DNA from 2 places in the Plantactinospora sp. CA-294935 genome. Region 1 is predicted to be linked to the other one. Evidence: predicted binding sites of a transcription regulator. Region 1 holds the regulator's gene; the other holds the start of a gene.
The links. Region 1 encodes HspR, which represses chaperone genes until heat shock. Its sites were predicted from a motif close to TTGAGTNNNNNNNACTCAA; they were not measured.
Positions count from the first base shown of each region.

Region 1 (9,946 bases):
GACCAGCTTCTTGTCCCGGAGCGACTCGGGGACGTCACCGGCGACGATCCGCTGGGCCAGCCCCTCGACGATCGCGGTCTTGCCGACGCCCGGCTCACCGATCAGCACCGGGTTGTTCTTGGTACGCCGGGAGAGCACCTGGACCACCCGGCGGATCTCGGCGTCCCGGCCGATCACCGGGTCGATCTTGCCGTCCCGGGCGCTCGCGGTCAGGTCGACGCCGTACTTCTCCAGCGCCTGGTAGGTCTGCTCGGGGTCGGCGGTGGTCACCCGGCGGTCGCCGCCGCGTACCGCGGGGAAGGCGGCGACCAGGTTCTCCTCGGTGGCGCCGGCCTGCTTGAGGGTGTTCGCGACCGCGCCGCCGACCCGGGCCAGCCCGGCCAGCAGGTGCTCGGTCGAGGTGTACTCGTCGCCGAGCGGCCGGGCGATCTGCTCGGCCGCGCCGATCGCGTTGACGAACTCGCGGGACAGGCTCGGCTCGGCGACACTGGATCCCCGGGCGGCCGGCTGGTTCTCCACGGCCCGGGCGGCGGCCCGCCGGATGTCGGCCGGATTCGCCCCGACCGCCCGCAGCAGCCCGGCGGCGGTGGACCCGCCGGTGTCCAGCAGGGACAGCAGCAGGTGCCACGGTTCGACGGTGGCGTGGCCGCGCTGGTTCGCCGTCGCGACGGCGCCGGTGATGACTTCGCGGCTCTTCGTGGTGAGACGTTCGGCGTTCATGGGCTCCCAATACGGTCCGCCGGCCGTGGGACGGGCCGGCATCGGCAGCGTGGCGGGCGGTGACGCCGCCGCCCGGCGACACCACCTCCAGTACGAACGACACAACCAGAGTTGAGTCTATTCCACTCAAGTCTCCAGGCATGACGTCGGTCACATTCAGCCGGTGCCGGCCTCGCCCGACCGAAGATACGTTCCGCCCGCCCTGCCCGTCGGACGCCGGTACCGGCCCTCGATCGACAAACGGGTACGGTTGGTTACGTGCGAGTACGTGTGGAGCAGACGGCGTTGCCCGGGATCGGCGTACGCCACGACGTGGTCACCGCCTCCGGACGCCGGCTCGGTGTGGTCACGCATCGCAACGGCCGACGGGATCTGGTGCTGTACGACCCCGACGATCCGGACTCCTGCACCGCCGATATCCCCCTCACCGACGACGAGGCGGAGGCGCTGGCCGACATTCTCGGCGCCTCGCTGATGCTGGGCCAGCTCTCCGGGCTGCGCCAGCAGGCCGCCGGGCTGCTCACCGAGCAGATTGCCATCCCGGCCGGCTCGCGGTACGTCGGCCGGCGGCTGGGCGACACGCAGACCCGCACCCGTACCGGCGCATCCATCGTCGCTGTCCTCCGGGAACGCGAGGTGATCGCCTCACCCGATCCGACCTTCCGGTTCGAGGCCGGCGATGTCGTGGTCGTGGTCGGCACCCGCCAGGGACTCGACGGTGTCACCGCGATCCTCGCCGAGACCGACCCGGACGGCTGACGGGAGATGCATCACACCACTGTCCTGCTCATCGAGGTCGGTGCGCTGCTGTTCGTCCTCGGACTACTCAGCCGGCTCAGTCGGCGGATCGGGCTCTCACCGATCACGCTCTATCTGCTCGCCGGGCTCGCCTTCGGGCACGGCGGGCTGGTTCCGCTCTCGGCCAGCGAGGAATTCTTCGAGGTCGGCGCCGAGATCGGTGTGATCCTGCTGCTGGTCATGCTGGGCCTGGAATACTCCGCCGACGAACTGGTCGGCAACCTGCGCGCCGCGGCGCCGGCCGGGCTGGTCGACGGCCTGCTCAACGCGCTGCCGGGGGCGGCTTTCGGGCTGCTGCTCGGCTGGGGTTGGGTCGGTGCGGTCGTGCTGGCCGGGGTCACCTGGGTCTCCTCGTCCGGCGTCATCGCCAAGGTACTGGCCGACCTCGGCCGACTCGGTAACCGGGAGACTCCGGTCATCCTGTCGGTGCTGGTCATCGAGGACCTCGCGATGGCGCTCTACCTGCCGCTGGTCACCGCGATCCTCAGCGGTCAGAGCCTGCTCGGCGGGGGTATCGCGCTGGCCATCGCGGTCTTCACCGTGGTCCTGGTGCTGGTGGTGGCGATCCGGCACGGCAACTTCATCTCCCGGATGCTCTCCGCCCGGGACCCGGAGGCGCTGCTGCTCGGCGTATTCGGGCTGACCCTGCTGGTCGCCGGCCTCGCGGCCGGGCTCCAGGTGTCGGCGGCGGTCGGCGCCTTCCTGGTCGGCATCGCGCTCTCCGGTCCGGTGGCACACAACGCGACGGAGTTGCTCTCGCCGCTGCGCGATCTCTTCGCCGCCGTCTTCTTCGTCTTCTTCGGCCTGAACACCGACCCCCGGGCCATCCCGCCGGTGCTGCTGCCGGCGCTCGCGCTGGCCGTGGTCACCATGGCCACCAAGGTGCTGACCGGTTACCTGGCGGCGAAACGGGTCGGCATCGGGCGCCCGGGCCGCTGGCGGACCGGACTGGCGCTGTCGCCGCGCGGCGAGTTCTCCATCGTCATCGCCGGGCTGGCCGTCACCACCAGCGTGGTCAATCCGCAACTCGGTCCGCTGGCGACCGCGTACGTGTTGATCACGGTGATCACCGGTCCGATGTTGGCCCGGCTGCCCGACTTCGGCTGGTTCAAGCGGTGGCTGCGTCGGTCCGCCGCCGCGCCGACACCGGCTCCGGCGGCGGAGTGAGCTGGGGCGCGGCGGGGTGCCGCGCTCCACATATCGGGATCACCGTTCGGCCGGTTCCACCAACGCGTAACGGGTTGATGAAATAGCACGTGGCGGCCCTTTCGCAGGTTGGCAACAGCGCGTTACCGTGTCGCCGCAGTAGCCACAGGTCTTGCGGGGGCCGGGGTGCCCGGCAGCCGTGCGAGCGGAAAGGCGGCCCGTTGAGCGTGCAGGACTCTGCGTTCCGGGGCTTTGCCAACCCGGTAGACCCGTCCCCCACCGAGCTTCGTGCCTGGGCCTACGAGCCGGACTCGGTCCCGCTGCATACGATGCCGAAGGACTGGGACCTGCTGGTCTCCGGCGACCGGCTGATCGGCACGCTGTTCGAGCTGGCGATGGACCGGTCGTGTCCGGCCCGCCGGTTCGCGCTGCACTGCCTCTACATCTATGCCGCGGACGGCATCCGGACCAAGTTCCAGGCCCATCCGAAGCGGCGGTTGCGGAAGCTGGTCGAGCAGGCCGAGCGGCTCGGCGACGAGCCGATGGTCATCTGGGCGCACAACACCCGGATGCTCCAGGCCAGGCCGGAGCTGTTCGACTACCGCGACTGGTGCGAGGGCGGCCTGGTCCGGCAGTCCCGCCGGCTGAGCTGACCCGGGTCGACCGGACGAGCGGTGGGCCGGGACCCCCCGTGGACCCCGGACCACCGGCCACCTCTGGTGCCGGTGCGGAGCACGGGACCTGACCTGCGTACCGGAGGACCACGATCTGCGGGAGCCGCACCACGGGTCAGGTTACTGATCTCACCGGTCCCGTGTGCCGGAAAACGGGCAGCGGGACGGGAGACGGACCCTTCCGGGTCACCGCCCCGGAGGTCCGGCAGGAAGAGCTGGCGCTCGAAGCACCTCTCGACGAGCGCCAGCCGAGTTCTTCGCTTGAACCGTCGCGACGCCGGACGGCGGCTGCCGTACCGGTGCGCGTGGATGTCGCCCTGGCTCGGGCACGCCGGGACCCGGTCCCGGCGAGGTCTACTCGCACCGCATCCAGTTGAAGTGGTACGTCGTGCTGACGCCGCCGTCGGTGGAATCCATCATCATGAAGCTGGTCGTCTTCGGGTCCGACGTACCCCGACTCACCCGCAGCTCCGTGTTGATGTTGAACAGCCGTACCTCGCCACAGGGGGCGTAGACCAGCGAGGCCACGTCCGTGACGTCGGTCGTCTGCCAGCTGTCACTGACCGGGCCGGCGAAGGAGTGCGACTCGGCCGCCGTCGGCGACGTCCCCTGGATGTAGTAGCTCGCCCGCTGCATGCCGCTGGCACCGCGTTCGAGATGGGCGAAGCCGCGGTAGTCGGCCTGCCCGATCGCGTACGTGAAGCCACCCGGGACGTTCACCTTGAGGACCAGTTGGCAGTTCTTCCGAAAGTCGGTCGGCGCGGTACCCGCGCCGGCCTGGGCGAGATAGTCGCTGTAGGTCACCGTGAAGGCGGTGTTGTCCGGCGCCGTGGCGACCGCCGCCGTGCCGAGCCGGCAACCCGACCCGTTGACCGTCACGATCTCGATCGTGATGCGCTCTGCCGGCGGATTCGTGGTCGGTACGGGATCGGCGAGTACCGGCAGACCCATTAACGACGCCGCCAGGCTGCCGATGACTAATGTGTGCAACATTTCCGGGGCTCCCTTCGGTCACCGTCGCGCGAGCCGTTGCCCGCGCGATGTATCAAACGTCATCCATCGATCGGATGGCCCTCTTCGCCGGTGCCCGCACGGCCCGGACAACGCCGACCGGGCGGGCCCCGTCCCCAGGGCCGGGATGCCGGAGCAGATTCCCGCATCCCAACCCGGAGGCTTCACGTCAGGACTCTTCGCACTTCTTCCATGCGAAGTGGTAGATGGTGTTGATGCCACCATCGGTCGAGTCCATCGCCATGAAGCTGGTGGTGGTCGCCGGGTTGGACGTCCCGACGTTCACCCGCAGCTCGGTGTTGATGTTGAGGAAGCGCATCTCGCCGCAGGGCGCGTAGCTCACCGAAGTGAGCTCGGAGGTGTCGGTCGTCTGCCAACTGTCGTCCAGCGGGCCGCTGAAGTTGTGGTTCTTGTACGTCGTCGGCGAGGAGCCCTGGAAGTAGTAGTTCGCCCTTGACACCGCGGTCGCACCGTTCGCCAGGTAGGCGTAGCCGCGGTAGTCGGCCTGGAGAATGGCGTAGGTGAAGCCCTCCGGGACGTGCACCTGCAAGGCCAACTGGCAGTTCTTCCGGGCGTCGGTCGGCCGCGCCCCCACGCCGACCTGGGCGAGATAGTCGCTGTAGGTCACCGTGAAGGCGGTGTTGTCGGGGGCGACCGCGACGGCCGCGGTCCCGGCCGGGCAACCCGAACCATTGATGGTAATAACCTCGATGACAATCTGCTCGTCCGGAGGCTCCACGGGCGGATCCGTCGGGATGACAATCCCGCCGAGCATCGAGGCAACGAGACTGCCAATGGCCAGCACACTGATCATGGGTTCCCTCCCGATCGTGGCGATAATGTCGCGCGCGCAGGCACACCTTAACTCTATTTATTGAACCCCGTCAATGTCTTAAAGTTGAATGCGTAATAGCCGAAAGGGTGGTACTGCGACCCGCAACCGAATACACAGGGCCCCCGGGCCAGGCTCGATGGACATTCACAATTCCATCGGCCGGCCCGGGGGCCCTGATTCGCGCTAACCCGACAGACCGCCGTCGGGGGACGCGTTTACGACGGCGTGGTCAGCACTCTTTCCAGCTAAGGTGGTAGACACTGCGCACACTGCCCCGGCTCGAGTCCATCGTCATGAAGCTCGTGCCGTTGTCCGCGCCGCCGCCGTCGACCCGCAGTTCGGTGTTGACGTTGAGGTTGCGCGCCTCACCGCAGGGTGCGTAGACCAGGGCAGCGGCCCGGTCGGAGGTACGCCAGCCACCGCTGTACGGCCCGGTGAACTCGTGGCTGGTCTGCGCGGTCGACGAACTGCCCATCCAGTAGTAGTGCGAGTGCTGCGAACCGCTGGCTCCCCGCTGGAGGTACGCGAAGCCCTGCAGGTCCACCTGGGCCACCGCGAAGGTGAGCCCCTGTGGGATGTTGACCCGCAGATTGAGCTGGCAGTTCTTCCTGAACTCGGTCGGCTTCGCCCCGGCACCGGCCAGCACGAAGTAGTCGCTGTAGCTCACCGTGAAGGCCGTGTTGTCGGCTGCGGTGCTCACCTCGGCCGTCCCCGCCGGGCAGCCCGATCCATTGACGGTCTCCACGCTGATGGTGACCCTCTCGGCAGGAGTCACCAAAGGCTCGGTAGCTACCGTCGAGGCAAACAATGCCGCGAGTACGCCGCCGACAGCCATCACGTTGGACATGGTAGTTCCCTTCCGGTCGTCGCGATGCGGTCGCGCCCGCAGCCCACCATAGTCAGAACATTGATAGCCGTCAATTAAACAATCTTGTAACCGTGCACATTCCGGAAACTGTTGATCAATTCCTTCGCTCGGGTCACAAGCATCCGCAGAGCCGCGTCATAGCGCGGCATCAAGACACGACTCGGCGGCCCGCCACCCCTTACCCGGACCAGGCCGGATGGACAAGACGCTTCATGACCTTCGCCGGGGGCGTACGGAGAAAGATGCCGGAGACCGGCGGTACAACGGACTCCGACGCCACCGCTATGTACGGTGAAGCCTCCCGGGCTCCCCGGGGTAATGGTTTCCGAGCCTTCTGGCTAACGGATTCCGAGAATCGGGCGTAATGTTCCCGAAACACCCGGCGTAGTGGTTTCGGAGCAGCCGGAGAGGTCAGGCCGACGGGTCCGTGGTGCGGCGGGGGCGCCAGACCACCAGCGCGGTCGAGGGCCGGCTGGTCGGCACCAGGTCCCGGCGGGGCAGCCCGCCGAGCGCCTCCAGCTCGGCCACCCGGCGATAGGCGGCCTCCAGCTCGGCCTGTAGGCCGGCGATCCGCTGCTGGAGTTCGTCGACCATCTGCTCCAGCACGATGATCCGCTTGATGCCGGCCAGGTTGACACCGTCGTCCTGACTGAGCCGTTGCACCTCGCGGAGGAGCGCGACGTCCCGGGCGCTGTACCGGCGACCGCCGCCCGGGGCGCGACCGGGCTGCACCAGCCCCATCCGGTCGTACTGGCGCAGGGTCTGCGGGTGCATGCCGGCCATCCGGGCCGCGACCGAGATCATCAGAACCTTGGCGTCGGACGCCTGCTCGATCGAGACGACGACGTACTCCTCGGCCACCTTGATCACCTCCGCGTTGCCAACAGCTCAGTTGAAACGACGCACCCGGGCGTCGAGATGTTCCCGTGCCGCCGCCGGAGTCTGCGCGGCGAACTCCTCCAGCGCCTTCCTGGCCTCCGGGGAGAGCTGCTCGGGGACCACGATCTCCACGGTCACCAGCAGATCACCGGCCTGGCCGTCCCGCCTCAGCACACCCCTGCCCCGGGCCCGCAGCGTACGGCCGCTCGGGGTGCCCGGCGGCACCCGCAGGGTCACCGCCGAGTCCAGCGTGGGCACCCGCAGGTCCGTTCCGAGTACCGCCTCCGCGATGGTGATCGGCACGGTCAGGGTCAGGTCGTCGCCGCTGCGCCCGAAGAGGTCGTCCTCGCGGACCTTGACCAGGACGTACAGGTCGCCGGGCGGGCCGCCCCGGTCACCGGGCTCACCCCGGCCGGCGAGCCGGATCCGCTGGCCGTCCGCGACCCCGGCCGGAAACCGCACGTTGAGCGTGCGGGACTTGGTCACCCCGCCGGTGCCCCGGCACTCCGGGCACTTCTCGTCCACGATCGTGCCGACGCCCTGGCACTCCCGGCACGGCTCGGAGAAGCTGAACGAGCCCTGGTCGCGGGTGACGACTCCGGCGCCCCGGCACTGCGGGCAGGTCCGGGGCAGCGTGCCCGGCTTGGCTCCGTCACCGTGGCAGGTGTCGCAGACACCGGGAGCGCGCAGCGTCAACGGCACCGTCACCCCGCGTACGGCGTCGTCGAAGTCGAGCATCACCTCGGCCTCCACGTCGCGACCACGGGCCGGGCCACGGGTCCGGGTGGGCCCCCCGCCGGAGAAGATCGAGCTGAACAGGTCGGAGAAGCCCGCCCCACCGAACCGACGGTCCCCGCCGGCCGCACCGCCCGGCTGGCCAACCCCGCCGAAGAGGTCCGAGACGTCGAACGGATATCCGCCGGGCCCGCCCGACCGGGCGTTGCGGCGGAACGCGCCCGACCCGAAGAGCGAGCGCATCTCGTCGTACTCCTTGCGCTTGCGCGCGTCGGCGAGCACGTCGTACGCCTCGGAGACGGCCTTGAACCGCTCCTCGGCCTGGGCGTCACCCGGGTTGTGGTCCGGGTGCGATTCCCTGGCCAGCTTGCGGTAGGCCTTCTTGATCTCGTCAGGAGAGGCGGACCTGGCCACCCCCAGTACGGCGTAGAAGTCCTTCTCCAGCCAGTCTTTGGAACTCATCGGTCGTCCACCTCCTTCCCCTGTGGCGCGGTCGAGGTGCCGCCCGCACCCCGTCCGACGGACGGCGTACGGGTGGCACCTCGACCGCGACGCACCGGCTCAACCTCGCTTCGACCCGGTTTCCTCCACCGCCGGAGCGTTCACTCCGGCTCCGGATCGGCCACCGCGACCAGCGCGGGCCGCAGCAGCGAATCGTTGACCTGGTAGCCGCGGCGCAACACCTCGACACAGGTCGGCTCGGTGACCTCGGCCGAGGTCTGGTGCGCGACCGCCTCGTGCTGGTTCGGGTCGAACGGGTCGCCCTTCTCGCCGAACGGGGTCAGCCCGAACTTGGCCAGGGCGGTGTTCAACTGCTCCGCCACCGTGCCGAACGGCCCGACCAGGTCGCCGTGCTCGCGGGCCCGATCCAGGTCGTCGAGTACGGGCAGCAGCGCGGCCAGTACGACCCGGGTGGCCCGGTCCGCGTCCCTGGCCCGCTCCCGGTCCATCCGCTTGCGGTAGTTGGCGAACTCCGCGGTCACCCGCTGGAGGTCCCTGGTCCGCTCGTCCAGCTCGGCCCGCAGCGCGGCGAGTTCGGCGCCGAGCGGGCCCCGCCCGTCGACGTCGGCGGTGGTCTCGATGACCGGCGTGGCCGGGGCGTCCACCACCGGTCCGTCCGTGCCGGACGGTCGCTCCGCCGCCAGCACCTCGGCGAGTTCGGTGTCGTCGACCACCGGGGTGGCCGGGTCGGTGGTCGCCGCACCGGAGTCGTCGACGGTCGCGTCGCCCGGACCGGTGGTCGCGTCGTCCGTCACCTCCGGCCCGCCCTCGGCCGACTTCGCGTCGTCGACCGAGGCCGCGGCACCTGTCGACGCGGTGTCGTCCACCTCTCCGGCGGCCACCACCGGCTCGGTGTCACCCGGCGGCTCCGGATCCGGGTTCGGATCCTTCGCCGCCAGGGTGGTCCCGTCGGTCGTACCGCCCGAGCCCGGCTGGTCGCCGGTCGGGTTGATCTTCCGGTTGTTCCGGATGACGACGCCCTCGCCGTCCGTGCCCGAGGCAGGGCCGGCGGGCGCGGAGCCACCCGGCGCCGATCCGGTGGACTCCGGCTCGGCGGCTCGTGGCTTGTCCGTCATTCAGCTACCTCGATCCGTTGTGCTTACGGCCAGCCCGGGTACGCGGAGAACGCGTCGTCACTGAACCTTTTTCAACCTTCCCTCGCGGTCCGACGGACCGCAGGGTCGGATGCGGTGCGTGAGCGCCGCGCGATTCAGGTCGAAAAAGGTTCACTTCTTGTCGTCCTCGTCGACGATCTCCGCGTCCACCACGTCGTCGGCGCCGCCCTTGGCACCGGTCGGCCCGGCCTCCGGGCCCGCGTCGGCGGCACCCGGCTGCCCCGGCTGCTCGGCCTGCTGCTGCGCGTAGAGCAGCGAGCCGGCCTCCTGGGAGACCTTGAGCAGCTTCTCGTGGGCCGACTTGACGTTCTCCAGGTCGGTCCCGCCGAGCGCGGAGCGCAGGTCACCGAGCGCCTCGTTGATCTTGTCGCGCGGCTCGGCCGGCAGCTTGTCCCCGCTCTCGGCGAGGAACTTCTCGGTCTGCCACTGGAGCTGCTCGGCCTGGTTGCGGGTCTCCGCCTCGTCCCGGCGCCGCTTGTCCTCGTCGGCGTGGTCCTGGGCGTCCCGCATCATCCGCTCGATGTCGTCCTTCGGCAGCGCCGAGCCGCCGGTGATCGTCATCGACTGCTCCTTGCCGGTGCCGAGGTCCTTCGCGTTGACGTGCACGATGCCGTTCGCGTCGATGTCGAAGGTGACCTCGATCTGCGGCACACCGCGCGGCGCC
Region 1 is NZ_JBNJMU010000001.1:2,167,966-2,177,911, reverse strand. Features, by position in the region: gene clpB (ATP-dependent chaperone ClpB) at 1-720, opposite strand, end outside; gene ACQEVC_RS09810 (cation:proton antiporter regulatory subunit) at 979-1,479, shown strand; gene ACQEVC_RS09805 (cation:proton antiporter) at 1,486-2,685, shown strand; gene ACQEVC_RS09800 (hypothetical protein) at 2,886-3,317, shown strand; gene ACQEVC_RS09795 (DUF4360 domain-containing protein) at 3,693-4,331, opposite strand; gene ACQEVC_RS09790 (DUF4360 domain-containing protein) at 4,519-5,163, opposite strand; gene ACQEVC_RS09785 (DUF4360 domain-containing protein) at 5,414-5,959, opposite strand; gene ACQEVC_RS09780 (heat shock protein transcriptional repressor HspR) at 6,464-6,856, opposite strand; gene dnaJ (molecular chaperone DnaJ) at 6,941-8,128, opposite strand; gene grpE (nucleotide exchange factor GrpE) at 8,269-9,243, opposite strand; gene dnaK (molecular chaperone DnaK) at 9,394-9,946, opposite strand, start outside.

Region 2 (9,946 bases), 140 kb from region 1:
AGGGCGTCAGCCATCCCGGCCAGACCGGCCGGGCCCATCTGGTCAGCCAGGCCATCCTGGCCGGCGCCGGCCGGTCCCGGGTCGACCACCTGATCGAGTACGTGGGATTGGCGCACGCCGCCGACCAGCGCACCGGCGACTATTCGCTCGGCATGCGGCAGCGGCTCGCGGTGGCGACCGCGCTGCTGGGCAGCCCGCCGGTGCTGGTGCTGGACGAGCCGGCGAACGGGCTCGACCCGGAGGGGATCGCCTGGCTGCGCGGGTTGCTGCGCGACCATGCCCGGGCCGGCGGCACTGTCCTGATCTCCAGTCACCTGCTCGCCGAGCTGGCCCAGCTCATCGACGACGTGGTGATCATCGCCAACGGCCGGGTCAGGTGCGCCGCCCCGCTCGCCGAACTGTACGGCGGAACCACCCGCCGGCTGCGGATCCGGGGTCGTGATCCCCGGCGGCTGTGGCAGGCGTTCGAGCGGGCCGGCGGCCGGGTCAGCGCGGACGGGTACGTGCTGGAGGTGGTGGGCCTCTCCCCGGAGGACGCGGGCGAGATCGCCTTCGAGGCGCAAGTGCCGATCTACGAGTTGACCGAGGACGCCCCGAACCTCGAACAGATCTTCCTCAACCTGGCGGCGGCCTGATGATCGCACTGGTCCGCAGCGAGCTGTACCGGGCGGCCACGATCCGGTCGAGCTGGGTCTCGATCGCCGTGTTCAGTGTGCTGGGTGCGCTCTTCGGCGCGGTGAACGTGGACGCCTGGGCGCTGCTGGCCGGGATGGGCGCGTTCGGCCTCGCCGTGTTGGGCGTGACCCAGCACTTCCAGCACCGTACGGCCGTGCTGCTCTATCTGGCCCGACCGGCCCGACTGCTCACCCTGCTCGGCCAGGTGGTGGCCGGCGTGATCGTGGCGGTCGGGTTCGCCGCCGTCAGCGGGGTGACCGTGCTGGCCAAGGGCGACCTGACGCAGTACCGGAACACCCTCACCCTGGTGCCGGTGATGGCGGTCTTCGGCGCCGCCAACGCGGCGGTGGTACGCCGCCCCACCTGGCTGTTCCTCGGGTACGCCGGCTGGTTCGTCTTCGTCGAGGGCCTGCTCGGCCGGCTCTCCGCGCCACTGCCGTTCTCCGCGTTCCTGGGCGCCGGCGGCGGTGACCGGACGAGCCTGCTGATCGCCGCCGGCTGGACGCTCCTGGCCCTGACCGCCGCGACGATAGCCACCCGCCGCGACCTCACCACCGACTGACTGCCGACCGACTGCCCTCGATGTGGCTACCCGGCGGGCGTCGGGGCGGCTGCCCGGGTGACCCGAAATGTTTGGCAAGTCACCGCCGGCCTGGCGTCGAACTGGACACCAGAGGCGTTATCCGAAGCCGTTCACGCCTCTGGTGTCCAGGTGAGCAGGGCGGGTGGTCGGGGTGACGAGAAGGATGCCGTGCCAGGGGTCGACGATGTCGGCGCGCGGCACCGGCAGGCGTACGCCGCAGGCTTCGACCAGTGCGCGCGGGGCGGCCCGGGTCCGGTGCTCGACGGCAGTCGGCGGGTCGCGGTGCGGGACAGCCTTTCTCGGTCCGGAGAACTGACGGGACCAGACCCGTCGACTACTGGCCGGGTGGGGGATCCCGGACGCTGATCCATCGTTCACGATGAATATCCCGACGTCCGGCGCCCCGGCGTCGGTAGTCGAGAGCGAGGATTCCCGTGCGAAGTCGTCCGTCCCGACCGGCCCGATGCTGGGCCCGTACCCTGATCCTGCCCTTCCTCGTCGTCGCCCTGGTCGTGACCGGCGGCACCGCCTACGCGGCGGCGGAGGACACCGAGCCGCCGAGCGCCCCCGGTCCGATCACCGTCGCCGGCACCACCGCCAACTCCGTCAAGCTCACCTGGGCAGCCTCGACCGACGACGTCGGGGTGGTCGAGTACCACGTCTCGCAGATCTTCACCGACATCGCGATGCTGCACCGGACTCCCACCAACAGCATCGTGATCAGCGGAATGCTGCCGTCCCGGACGTACACCTTCGGGGTCTGGGCGCTGGACGCGGCGGGCAACCGTTCGGCGGCGCCGCCGTCGCTGCGCTTCACCATGCCGCCGGGGGACGGCCAGCCGCCGACCCCACCCGTCGCACTGACCGTGGGGGCGGTCGGGGAGACCACCGTCGACCTGAGATGGGGGCCCTCCACCGACAACGTGCTGCTCGCCCAGTACGAGGTGCTGTCGTTCACCCTGACCGGGAACACCGTGGTCGGACGGGTCTACCTGATGCCACCCGCCTATCCCCGCACCAGTACGACGATCTCGGGGCTGACGCCCCGCACGACGTACCGGTTGGCGGTGCGGGCGGTGGACGAGGCCGGCAACCCCTCGGCGCTGTCCAACACGGTGACCGTGACCACCGGGCCGGCGCCCACCTGCACGGCCTACCACTACCGCCGGGGCCCGGAGACCTGGATCTCGGTCCGGAACACGGCTCCGACCACGGTCGACGGGTGGACGCTGTCCTGGGGGCTGCCGGACTCGCAGCGGATCGCCGCGATCTGGAACGCGTCCCTGGTCAGCCACACCGGCGGCATCGTCACCGCCCGGAACCTTGGCTGGAACGCGGTGATCGCGCCGGGCGTCGCGGTGACCATCGGGTACCTCGGCGGCGGGGCCTTCCTGCCGAGCGGTATCGCGCTGAACGGCCAGCCCTGCCAGGTCGGATAGCGACTCGTGTGCCAGGCCGGATAGCGACTCTGCCAGGCCGGATATCGACGCGTGTGCCGAGCCGGACGGCGGCACCCCGGGTAGCCGGCGACCGGCCGTCGGTCCGGTACGGGTGGAGGGCGCGCCGGAGCGTGCGCGCCCTCCACGACCACCGCGCCGGCGGGCCCGCCGTCCGTCTCCGGGCCGGTTCCCCGGATCCGGCTGCCGCGTGTCCTGTGGTGTCGACCGGCGTTTACCAAGGTAATCGCACCCGTGCCGGTGCTGTCGATTGACAGGACTGCCGATATGAGAAGGAGCGTCCGACCGCATGTGCCAAGGGTCGGGGCGCTGACCGGTGGGCCAACTGCCACCGTACGCCGCCGAGATCGCCGCTCAGGTCGAGCGGGTGGCGTCGTCGTCGGCCGGCGTCGACGAACAGGTGGCTGAACTCTTCACGGTGCTGCGTCGGCTGGTCCCGTACGAGGCGGGAGCGCTCCAGGTGCTGGATCCGGAGCGCTACGGGCTCGAAACGGTGTGCGCCGTCGGCTACGACGAAGCGATCATGGAGCACCTGCACAGTCCCCAGCACTACCAGGACGTGGAACAGCTCGGATCCGGCCCTGACCGCGGCCCGGTCCTGGTTCGGGACGCCCTGGTGACGGCGCCCGAAATCTGCTCTTGGACCGAGTACTTCGCGCCGGCCGGCTTCCAGGACGGCATCGGCGTCGCGTTGTTCAGCCAGGACGGTCGGCAGGTGGGTGCGCTGGGACTGCACACGGAGGCCACCGACCATCCGACCGACGAGGCCCGCGACTTCCTCGGCCTGCTGGCACCGTTGATCGCCGAGGCGGTCGACCCGGTGCGGTCCGTCGCCGCGCTGTCGACGGTCGTCACCGCCGCGGTCGCGGGGGTGGTGCTGACCCGTGGCGGTGACGTGCTTCCGCTGCCGGGACTGCCGGACCACCCGCAGCTCCGGCCCGGCTCGGCGGTGCTCACCGCCGCGGCGGAGAGTCTGGCCGAGGAGGAGCCGCACGCCGCGTTCCTCTGCCACGGCGACCCGGAGACGGGGGATCGCGGGTTCGCCCGGATCACCGTGCTGGCGTGCCCGTCGCACGTGCCGGCGTACCTGCGTGCCGTGGTGCTGCTCTCGCCCCCCGGTGAGCTGCGCGGGTTGACCCGGCGGGAGCTGGAGATCCTCGGTCTGCTCATCGACGGCTGGTCCAACCGGCGGATAGCGAACACCCTGGTGATCGCCCCGCGCACGGTCGCCGCACACGTCGAACACATCCTGGCCAAGCTGGCGGCCCCCTCCCGGACCCTGGCAGCCGTACGCGCGTTCCGGCAGGGCCTGTACCTGCCACGGTCACTGACTCGGAGCAGAAGATGACGCGTTCCCCCTCAGGGGCCGACCTCCTCCACCAGGCGGCGGTCGTCGCCGCGAGTCCGGTCGGCGCCGACCGTCCGGGGCAGTGGCTCGGCCTGCTGCGCCGGGTGGTCCCGTACGACGCGGCCTGGATCTCCCTCTTCGACGAGCGGGACCAGTTGTTCTCCGAGGTCGTCAGCACCGGGTACGACGACCGGATCCGGAACTACTTCGGCACCCGGGAGGTGGTGCGGCAGGCCGAGCAGGCGGGGTTGACCGAGTCGCCCGTCCCGCAGCGCGGCCGGGACCTTCCGGTGCCGGCGACCGAGTATCCGGTCTGGAGCGACTACTACCTTCCGGCCGGGTTCCGGGAGGGGCTGGCGGTCGGCCTCTTCACCCGGGACCGCCGGCACGTCGGCATGCTCGTGCTCAGTACCGAGGACGCGGACCATCCCACCGACGTGGAGCGGGACCTGGTCGGCGTACTGGCACCGCGGATCGCCACCACCCTCGACCCGTTGCGGTCGCTGTCGGTACTGGCCAGGGTCGTCCACCAGGCCGTCGCCGGGGTGGTGCTGACCCACGCGGGCGACACGCTGCCGCTCTGCGGCCTGCCCGGGCATCCGCTGCTGGCGGTGGGTTCGACCCTGCTCAGGGTGGTCGGCGAGCACGAGCCCGATGGTGGCGGCTCGATCTCGTTCCTCTGGCCCGCCCGGCCGCCCCGGCGGCCGTCGTCCCGAGCTGGTGGCTCCGGGCTCGCGCGGGACGGATTGTTCCGGGTCACGGTGCTGGGCTGCACGACCGCGCCGGTGCCGCTGGTCGGGGTGGTGATGCTCGCTCCGCTGCCGAGAGGGAGGTGCCCGCTGGACCGTCGCGAACTCGTGGTCCTGGGGCTGCTTTTGGCGGGCTGGACGGACGAGCGCATCGCGGTCGGCCTCGACCTCCCGCTCGCGGCGGTCGCCGAGACGGTGGAGCGGAGCCTCGCCGTTCTCCAGGCCCCGGACCGGCACGTCGCCCTGCTCCGGGCGGCCCGCCGGGGTTGGTTCATCCCACACCTGCCGGGGACGGCGCCACCGGGTTGAGCACCGTTCGTGTCCGGTGCCGTTTCCGGGGGCGGCGCTCGCCGTTCTCTTAGGTAACCGCGTCGGCGCGGACGGTGGATTGACAGGACTGCCGATACGGCGAGGAGTGGATCATCATGCGGGCGACGGCTCGGGGTACCGGTACGGGGGATGGTTGACCTGCCACCCGGTGCTGCCGAGGTCGCGGCCGACATGGAGCGGATCGCGGCGCTACCGGGAGATGTGCGGGACCGGGTGCCGGAACTGTTGAAGGTGCTGCACCGGCTGGTGCCGAGCGGCGGCTCTATGGTGCACGTGCTCAACCCCGAGCTTCGGGAGTTCGAGGGGATGGGCGAGTCCGGCTACACGGAGGCGGCTCTCGCCTTCATGCGCGGTTCGGACCACTACCGGGAGATGGAGTTGCTCGGCATGGACCGGGACCGCCCGCCGATGTGCGTACGCGACGCGCCCGTGCCGCCGGGCGAGTTGCAGTCCTGGGCGGAATTCCTGGAGCCGGCGGGCTACCGGGAGGGGGTCGGCCTCACCCTGTTCAGTCGGGACGGGCGCCACCTCGGGTTGATCACGCTGCACACCGACGACCCGGCGCAGCCGACCGACGAGGTCCGGGACTTCCTCGGGCTGCTCACCCCGATGATGGCCGAGGCCGTCGACCCGATGCGGTCGATCGTGACGCTCTCCAGGATCGTCGCCGACGCGGAGTGCGGCGTGGTGCTGACCCGGGCCGGCAATGTGCTGCCGCTGCCCGGGTTGCCGGACCACCCGCTGCTCCGGGTCGGGTCGCCGGTGTTGGAGGTGGCGGCGGCGGGGCTGCGCGAGGGGCACGTGCACAACTCCTTCCTGTGCCCGTACCCGGCGGCGGACGATCCCGGCGGCCACGTCCAGGTGACCGTGCTGCCCTGCCCGACGTCGGCACCGGCACACCTGCTGGCGGTGGTGCTCACCTCTCCCGCCGGGGACCTGCGCGGCCTGACCAGGCGGGAGTTGGAGATCCTCGGCCTGCTTGTCGACGGCTGGTCCAACCAGCGGATGGCGAGCGAGTTGGTGATCACCCAACGGACCGTCGCCGCACACATAGAACACATCCTGGACAAGATGGATGCTCCGACCCGTACCCTGGCCGCCGTCCGCGCGCTGCGCCTGGGCCTGTACGTCCCCAAGCCCCTCGCCCGGACCCGACGCTGACCCCGTCCCGCGCCGTGGTACCGGCCCGCCCGCCGACGAAGGTTCCCTGATGACCGCTCCGCCACCGCCCCCGTCGAACGTCATCCACGATCTGGCCGAGATCGCCGGGACCCCGGGTCGCGACGGTCAGGCGGCCGAGTTGCTCGCCCGGATCAGCCGGGTGGTGCCGGCCCAGGCCGCCTGGCTCGCCCTGCTCGACGACCGGCACCGCCGGTACACCGAACTGGCGAGCTTCGGTTACGACACCCGGATTCGGGACTACTTCGGCACTCCCGCGCTGCTGGAGCAGGTTGAACTGGTCGGGCTGGCCAGCTCGCCCGCGCCGCAGCGGGGCCGGGACTCGCCGGTCCCGCTGGCCGAGTTGCCGGTCTGGGGCGACTACTACCTACCGGCGGGATTCCGGGAGGGGATCGCGGTCGGGCTGTTCACCCCGGAGCGCCGGCACATCGGGATGCTCGTCATGTGCACGGACGACCCCGACCGTCCGACCGACGCCGAGCGGGACCTGGTCGCGGCGTTGGCTCCCCAGGTCGCCGCCGCGGTGGACCCGGTACGGACGCTGGCGGTGCTGGCCCAGGTCGTCCGGAACGCCCAGGCGGGAGCGGTGCTGACCCGCACCGGCGCGGTACGCCCACTGCCCGGCCTGCCCGGGCACCGGTTGCTCGCCCCGGATTCGGCGCTGCCCGGCGTGGCCCTGCACCAGGCCAACCACTGTGGCGGCTCCGCCTCGTTCCTCTGGCCGGTCTGCGTCGTGCGCCTCACGTGCCGTTCGGGGTCTCCGGCGGGGGAGGGGCACGACGACCGTTCGGGTCTGCTCCAGGTCACCGTGCTGGGCTGTCCGACCGCCCCGCCGTCCGCGGTCGGGGTGCTGGTGCTGTCCCCGTTGCCCGGCGGCCGGTCGGTGCTGACCCGCCGCGAGCTGGTGGTGGTCGGTCTGCTGCTGGAGGGTTGGTCCGACCGGCGCATCGCCGTCGGCCTGGACCTGCCGGTCGGCGCCGTCACCGAGACCGTCGCGCGGGTCGTGGTCGGGCTCGACGCCCCGGACCGGCACGCCGCGCTGCTCCGGGCAGCCCGGCGCGGCTGGTTCATCCCGCCCTGCGCCGGCCGTCCCCCGCTGGGCTGAGCGTCCGGTCCGGTCGGGTACTTCGGGTCGTCGTAGTGGCCTGGATCACAAGCCGGAACATGGAGCACCGTTTGTTACTTGAGTCGTACAAGCTCAACTAACGATGGCAGGTGTGTGATGGCAACTCTTCCGGTTCTTCCTCTGACCGACGCTGTCCTGCTGCCCGGCATGGTCATCCCGGTGACCCTGGACGCGACCACCCAGGCAGCGGTGGACGCCGCCCGGGCCACGGGCGACAAGAAGCTTCTGGCCGTGCCCCGGGTCGACGGGGAGTACGGCTCCATCGGCGTCATCGCCACGATCGAAAAGGTCGGCCGGCTGCCCAGCGGCGAACCCGCCGCCGTGGTACGCGGGCTGTCCCGGGCCCGGATCGGCTCCGGCGTGCCCGGCCCCGGCGCGGCCCTCTGGGTCGAGACCGTCGAGGTCACCGAGCCGGCACCGGCCGGTCGGGCCAAGGAACTCGCCCGGGAGTACCGGGCACTGGTGACGGCACTGCTGCAACAGCGCGGCGCCTGGCAGGTCATCGACGCGGTCGAGCGGATGACCGACCTGACCGAGCTGGCCGACTCGGCCGGCTACGCGCCGTGGCTCACCCTGGAACAGAAGATCGAACTGTTGGCCGCGCCGGACGTGACCGCCCGGCTCGAACTGCTGGTCGGCTGGGTGAAGGCGTACCTGGCCGAGCAGGAGGTAACCGAGCGGATCAACACCGACGTGCGGGAGGGGCTGGAGAAGTCCCAGCGGGAGTTCCTGCTCCGCCAGCAGCTCGCCGCGATCCGTAAGGAACTGGGCGAGGACGAGCCGGACGGCTCCGCCGACTACCGCTCCCGGGTCGAGTCCGCCGACCTGCCCGACAAGGTACGCGAGGCGGCACTGCGCGAGGTCGGCAAGCTGGAGCGGGCCAGCGACGCCTCTCCGGAGGCGGGCTGGATCCGTACCTGGCTGGACACGGTGCTGGAGATGCCGTGGAGCACGCGTACCGAGGACAACACCGACCTGGTGCAGGCCCGGCAGGTGCTGGACGCCGACCACGCCGGCCTGGCCGACGTGAAGGACCGGATCCTGGAGTACCTGGCGGTGCGCAACCGGCGCGCGGCCCGCAACCTCCAGGTCGTCGGCGGCCGTGGCTCGGGCGCGGTGCTGGCCCTGGGCGGCCCGCCCGGAGTCGGCAAGACCAGCCTCGGCGAGTCGGTCGCCCGGGCGCTGGGCCGGAAGTTCGTCCGGGTCTCCCTCGGCGGCATCCGGGACGAGGCCGAGATCCGTGGCCACCGCCGGACGTACGTCGGCGCGCTGCCCGGCCGGATCGTCCGGGCGCTGCGCGAGGCGGGCTCGATGAACCCGGTCGTGCTGCTCGACGAGGTCGACAAGATCTCGGCGGGGTACGCCGGTGACCCGGCCGCCGCCCTGCTGGAGGTGCTGGACCCGGCGCAGAACCACACCTTCCGGGACCACTACCTGGAGGTCGACCTCGACCTGTCGGACGTGCTCTTCCTGGCCACCGCCAACGTGGTGGAGGCGATCCCCGGCCCACTGCTGGACCGGATGGAGCTGGTGACACTGGACGGCTACACCGAGGAGGAGAAGGTCGCGATCGCCCGGGACCACCTGCTGCCCCGGCAGATCGAGCGGGCCGGACTGACCGCTGACGAGGTGAGCGTCTCCGACGAGGCGCTGGGCCGGATCGCCGCCGAGCACACCCGCGAGGCGGGAGTACGCCAGCTCGAACGCGCGCTGGCGAAGATCCTGCGCAAGGTCGCGGTCGCGCTGGCCTCGACCGAGGGTCCGGTACGCATCGACTCCGACAACCTGGCCAGCTACCTGGGCCGGCCGAAGTTCACGCCGGAGTCGGCGGAGCGGACGGCGGTGCCCGGAGTGGCGACCGGGCTGGCGGTGACCGGTGCCGGCGGTGACGTGCTGTTCATCGAGGCGACCAGCATGGAGGGCGAGCCGGGGCTGACCCTGACCGGGCAGCTCGGCGACGTGATGAAGGAGTCGGCGCAGATCGCGCTCTCCTACCTCCGGTCGAACGGCCGGGCGTTGGGGCTGGACCCGAACGCGCTGGCCGGGCGGCGGATCCACCTGCACGTTCCGGCGGGTGCGGTGCCCAAGGACGGGCCGAGCGCCGGCATCACCATGGTCACCGCGCTGGCCTCGCTGGCCAGCGGCCGGCCGGTACGCCCGGAGTTCGGCATGACCGGCGAGGTCACCCTCTCCGGCCGGGTACTGCCGATCGGTGGGGTGAAGCAGAAGCTGCTCGCCGCGCACCGGGCGGGGCTGACCGAGGTGATCATCCCGGCCAGGAACGAGCCGGACCTGGACGACCTGCCCACCGAGGTGCGGGAGGCACTGACCGTGCACACCCTGGCCGACGTGGCGGACGTACTGGCGCTGGCCCTGCGGCCGGCGGACGACCCGGGGCTGCTCGACACCGCCGACGGCCCGGCGCTGGCCGCCGCCTGACCTGACCCGACCCGACCGATGACGGGCCGCCCGCGATGCGCGGGCGGCCCGTCGCCGTCT
Region 2 is NZ_JBNJMU010000001.1:2,309,996-2,319,941, forward strand. Features, by position in the region: gene ACQEVC_RS10430 (ABC transporter ATP-binding protein) at 1-635, shown strand, start outside; gene ACQEVC_RS10435 (hypothetical protein) at 635-1,237, shown strand; gene ACQEVC_RS10440 (hypothetical protein) at 1,355-1,636, opposite strand; gene ACQEVC_RS10445 (fibronectin type III domain-containing protein) at 1,693-2,697, shown strand; gene ACQEVC_RS10450 (LuxR C-terminal-related transcriptional regulator) at 3,032-4,063, shown strand; gene ACQEVC_RS10455 (hypothetical protein) at 4,060-5,121, shown strand; gene ACQEVC_RS10460 (response regulator transcription factor) at 5,272-6,303, shown strand; gene ACQEVC_RS10465 (hypothetical protein) at 6,353-7,426, shown strand; gene lon (endopeptidase La) at 7,544-9,886, shown strand.
Region 2: the regulator HspR is predicted to act here: its motif matches at 7,505-7,523, upstream of lon (endopeptidase La).